One region of the Faecalibacterium sp. 7 genome, then DNA from elsewhere that is predicted to be linked to it. Evidence: predicted binding sites of a transcription regulator. Region 1 holds the regulator's gene; the other holds the start of a gene.
The links. The regulator NrdR, encoded in region 1, represses ribonucleotide reductase genes. The targets are predictions, from matches to a motif close to CACNANATNTNGTG.
Positions count from the first base shown of each region.

Region 2: a site for NrdR is predicted at 821-834, ahead of nrdD (anaerobic ribonucleoside-triphosphate reductase). Genes of this name have one in related genera too.

Region 1 is NZ_CP186911.1:2,503,128-2,505,597, forward strand. Features, by position in the region: gene ACKXF7_RS12405 (DUF421 domain-containing protein) at 1-392, shown strand, start outside; gene ACKXF7_RS12410 (DUF4363 family protein) at 402-770, shown strand; gene nrdR (transcriptional regulator NrdR) at 831-1,301, opposite strand; gene secF (protein translocase subunit SecF) at 1,340-2,470, opposite strand, start outside.
Region 2 is NZ_CP186911.1:1,087,626-1,090,095, reverse strand. Features, by position in the region: rRNA gene ACKXF7_RS05335 (16S ribosomal RNA) at 1-182, opposite strand, end outside; gene nrdD (anaerobic ribonucleoside-triphosphate reductase) at 975-2,470, shown strand, end outside.

The sequences.
Region 1 (2,470 bases):
ACCAGAATGCTCTGCGGATGCTGCGCCTGACCACCGCCGATCTGATGGAGGCGCTGCGCGGCAAAAACATCTTTGACCCGCGTGAGGTCTCCTACGCCGTGATCGAAACAAACGGGACCCTCTCGGCGGCCCTGCGGCCGGAGAAAGAACCTGTCCGACTTTCCGACCTGCAGATCAAGGTAAACCATGCCAACGCCATCATCCCCTTTGTGCTGGACGGTCAGGTGCTGGAGGACAATCTGCGCTGGTGCGGCAAAGACCGCGAATGGCTGGAGCGGACTGCACAGGCCAACACCCTGCTGCCCGAGGAGATCCTGCTGTTGATCGGCAGCGAGACCGAAGACTATTTTCTGTTAAAAAAAGAGGACCGCCATGGAAGCGGTCCCCGGTGAGGTGAGTGGATGAAGCGGATCTATGCATGTATCGCCATTGTGGCCGTGCTGCTGGGTGTGGCTTTTTACAGCAGCTGGAAGGTGCAAAGCTTTGCCGAAGTGATCTCGGCAGACCTTGACGCAGCTGCCGAGGCCATCCGCAATGCGGATCATCCTGCTGCGCGGCAGGCCCTTGCCGACGGTGCCGCCCGGTGCGACCAGATGCGGACAAGCATGAATCACCTGCTGCGCACTGCAGATTTTACCGAACTGGAAGCCGCCCTGCGGGCTGCGGACGGCCATCTGGAAATGAATGCTCCCGAGGAAGCCTTTGGTGAGCTGCGGCGCGCACAGGTACAGGTGGAAACGCTGGAATGGCTCTCCCATCGGCTGGTATGACAAAAGCACCGGAACTGTGCCTGTTCGGACACAGTTCCGGTGCTCATGGGGTCTATTCTGTTATTTCTGTGGTTCCCTGCGGTCGCCCATCAGCTTCTGCAGCTCATTGAAAAAGCTCTCCACATCCGCGAACTGGCGATAGACGGAGGCAAAGCGGACATACGCCACCTCGTCGATCTTTTTCAGTTCCTGCATGGTCAGCTCACCAATGCGTACACTGGGGATCTCACGGTCGTAGGAGCTGAGCAGGGTCTGCTCAATGCTGCTGACCGCCCGCTCCAATGACTCATAGCTGACCGGGCGCTTGGCACAGGCACGCACCATGGCATTGAGCAGCTTCTGCCGGTCAAAGGGTTCCCGGGAGCTGTCCTTTTTGATGACCACAAGCGGAACAGTCTCCACGACCTCATAGGTCGTAAAGCGCATGTGGCAGCTGAGACATTCGCGGCGGCGGCGGATGCGTTCGCTGTCTTCAGTGGGGCGGGAGTCGATCACTTTGGATTCCTCAGCTCCGCAATAGGGACATTTCATGTTCTGTTCCTCCTGTCCGGTCTGACCGGGCTGTGTTTTTACGCTTTGGTCTTGGGCTTGCGCTCGCTCCACAGCACCCACGCAGAGGTGGAAACGCACAGCGAAGTATACACACCGCTGATCATGCCCATCATCAGCGGGAACGCAAAGGTAAAGATGCTGTCCAGACCGTACAGCTTTGCCACGACACACATAACACCCAGTGCCATTACCGTGGTAATGGTGGTGATGAGGGTGCGGCGGGCAGACTGATTGACCGAGCGGTTGACCAGCTCTTCAAACGAGGCTTTTTTGCCCATCAGGGTGCGGTTTTCACGGATACGGTCGTAGACCACAACGGTATCATTGATGGAGTAGCCCAGAATGGTCAGCATGGCTGCAATGAAATTGCCGTCCAGCGGAGTGCGCAGCAGCACGAAGGTGCCAAACACCACCATCAGGTCGTTCACCAATGCCAGCACTGCCATCATGCCGCCGGTCAGGCCGCCGATGTTCTTGAAGCGCAGGGCAATGTACAGCAGGATCAGCACCAGTGCGAACACCACAGCCACCAGACTCTTCTGCAGGAACTTGATGCCCATGGCAGCGCTGACATTGCTCAGGGACAGCTGCTCAAAGTGGTTTTCCGGATAGCTCTCGTTCAGGCTGTCCAACAGGTCGGCCACCTGTTCCGTGGTCACCGTCTCGGTGCCGGGCATGGAAATTTTCAAGGTCTGGTCGCCGGTGGCAACGTTCTCGCCGGTCTGCAGGGTCAGGCCGGTGCTGTCCAGTGCAGCGGAAGCCGTTTTCTGCACATCCGCCGTGGTAAAGCTGCCCTCGTAGCTCAGGGTGATCATGGCACCGCCGGTGAACTCGGTATCCAGATGGACGCCGAACACCACAGCGCACAGCACGATGGCTGCCATCAGGCAGGTGGAAATAGTCAGGAAGCGCTTGCGCAGGCCCACAAAATCGATGGGCTTCTTTTCTGCCGTTTCCTTGCCGGGCTTTTCAGCGCCGTAAAGCCAGGGGTTGCGCAGTGCCTTAATGGAAGCTGCGCCGCGGATCATCACACGGGTAGCAAACACGCCAAACACAAAGTTCAGCAGCACGCCGGTAAGCAGCGTGTAGCCGAAAGCATAGATCGTACCGGCAGTGGACGGGCCAAAGGCAAAGAATACAAAGTGCAG
Region 2 (2,470 bases), 1.4 Mb from region 1:
GGCTTATGCGGTATTAGCAGTCGTTTCCAACTGTTGTCCCCCTCTTTGAGGCAGGTTCCTCACGCGTTACTCACCCGTTCGCCACTCGCTCGAGAAAGCAAGCTCTCTCTCGCTCGTTCGACTTGCATGTGTTAGGCGCGCCGCCAGCGTTCGTCCTGAGCCAGGATCAAACTCTTTATAAATGATATTTATCACTTAAAAAGTGTTAAATCTTGTTCGCTCAGCACGCAATCGCTTGCGTCCTGTGTGAATTACTTTTGGAATTGTTTTAAGTGTTTTTCCAAACACATAAAGGTTCCTTACAAGTTTTTCGATATTGTTCAATTTTCAAGGTCCTGTGCGCCTCAGCCTTGCGGCTGACGACCTGTTTATTGTACCACCGAAGTGGTTTTTTGTCAAGCCTTATTTTTTAGAAGCTTTTGAACTTTCTGAACTTGGATGTCTTGAAGTTACTCGGAACAAACCGGTCTTTCCTGACGTCTATTGGTTCTTTTCAAGGGCTTTCTGCTGAGGCTTCGGAAGTCATTCTTTTGCCTCAGCGCTTGGCGCTCAAGTATAATACCACACCCCCGCCTCCTTGTCAACACTTTTTGACAGATTTTTTTCATTCTTTTTTGCGTTCACCCCAAAACAGCAGCAAACCGCAGGAAAAACTGCACCGCAGCTCAGTGTCCCTCTTTATTTATATAATGTATTATAAGGCTTTCTCCGTATAATATTTTGCGATATTACACCATGGAAACGGGTGTGCGTTGTCAAGAGGTCTTGGCTCAGATTTTATCCTGAAAATTATCCATGAATTTTGGCTAAAACTCCAAAACGCAAAATGTAGTGGTATTTTTCTTGACTTGCCACTAGATAGTGATAGAATAGAGCTACATTCAGTTTGTTGGATATCGTGCGCGCAGACGGGTATCTCTTATTGTAAGAGGTACCCGTTCACACTGTGCTTTTATTTACAAGGAGGAGAGCCGATGAAGATCATCAAACGCAACGGTGCAGAGGTCCCCTTTGATATCACCAAGATCATTACCGCTGTTACCAAGGCCAGCGATTCGGTCGGCGGCCAGAGCCGTCTGACCAAGGATCAGATCACCCAGATCGCGGCAGATGTAACCGACCAATGCCAGGCACTGAACCGTGCCGTCAGCGTGGAAGAGGTTCAGGATATGGTGGAGAACCAGCTCATGGACATCAAAGCCCACGACATCGCCCGTCACTATATCACCTACCGCTATATCCAGAGCCTGAAGCGTCAGACCAACACCACCGATGAGCGCATTCTGAGCCTGATCGAGTGCCAGAACGAAGAGGTCAAGCAGGAGAACGCCAATAAGAACCCCACCGTGAACAGCGTGCAGCGCGACTATATGGCCGGTGAGATCTCCAAAGATTTGACCGCCCGTCTGCTGCTGGACCCGGAGATCGTCAAGGCCCATCAGGAGGGTCTGATCCACTTCCACGATTCCGACTACTTTGCCCAGCACATGCACAACTGCGATCTGGTGAATCTGGAGGACATGCTGCAGAACGGCACCGTCATTTCCGGCACCTATATCGAAAAGCCTCACAGCTTCTCCACCGCCTGCAACATCGCCACCCAGATCATTGCACAGGTGGCATCCAACCAGTACGGCGGCCAGAGCATCAGCCTGACCCACCTCGCCCCCTTTGTGGATGTCTCCCGCAAGAAGATCGCCGCTGAGGTAGAAGTGGAAATGGCTGGTCTGGACGTTTCTGCCGAGCGCAAGAAGGAGATCGTGGAGCGCCGCCTGCGCAGCGAGATCAACCGCGGTGTGCAGACCATCCAGTATCAGGTGGTCACGCTGATGACCACCAATGGTCAGGCCCCCTTTATCACCGTGTTCATGTATCTGGGTGAGGCGCGCAATCCGCAGGAGAAGGCAGACCTTGCCATCATCATCGAGGAGACCATCCGCCAGCGCTATCAGGGCGTGAAGAACGAGGCCGGTGTGTGGATCACCCCCGCTTTCCCCAAGCTGATCTATGTGCTGGAAGAGGACAACATCCGCCCCGGCACTCCTTATTACTACCTGACCGAGCTGGCCGCAAAGTGCACCGCAAAACGCATGGTGCCCGACTATATCTCCGAGAAGAAGATGCTGGAGCTCAAGGTGGACAAAAACGGCGAAGGCCACTGCTACACCTGCATGGGCTGCCGCAGCTTCCTGACCCCCTATGTGGACCCCGAGACCGGCAAGCCCAAGTACTACGGCCGGTTCAATCAGGGTGTTGTCACCATCAATCTGGTGGACGTGGCACTCTCCTCCAAGGGCAACTTTGAAAAGTTCTGGAAGATCTTCGACGAGCGTCTGGCCCTGTGCCACCGCGCACTGCAGGCACGGCACAAGCGGCTGCTGGGCACCCCCAGCGATGCCGCACCCATCCTGTGGCAGTACGGCGCACTGGCCCGACTGAAGAAGGGCGAAAAGATCGACAAGCTGCTGTT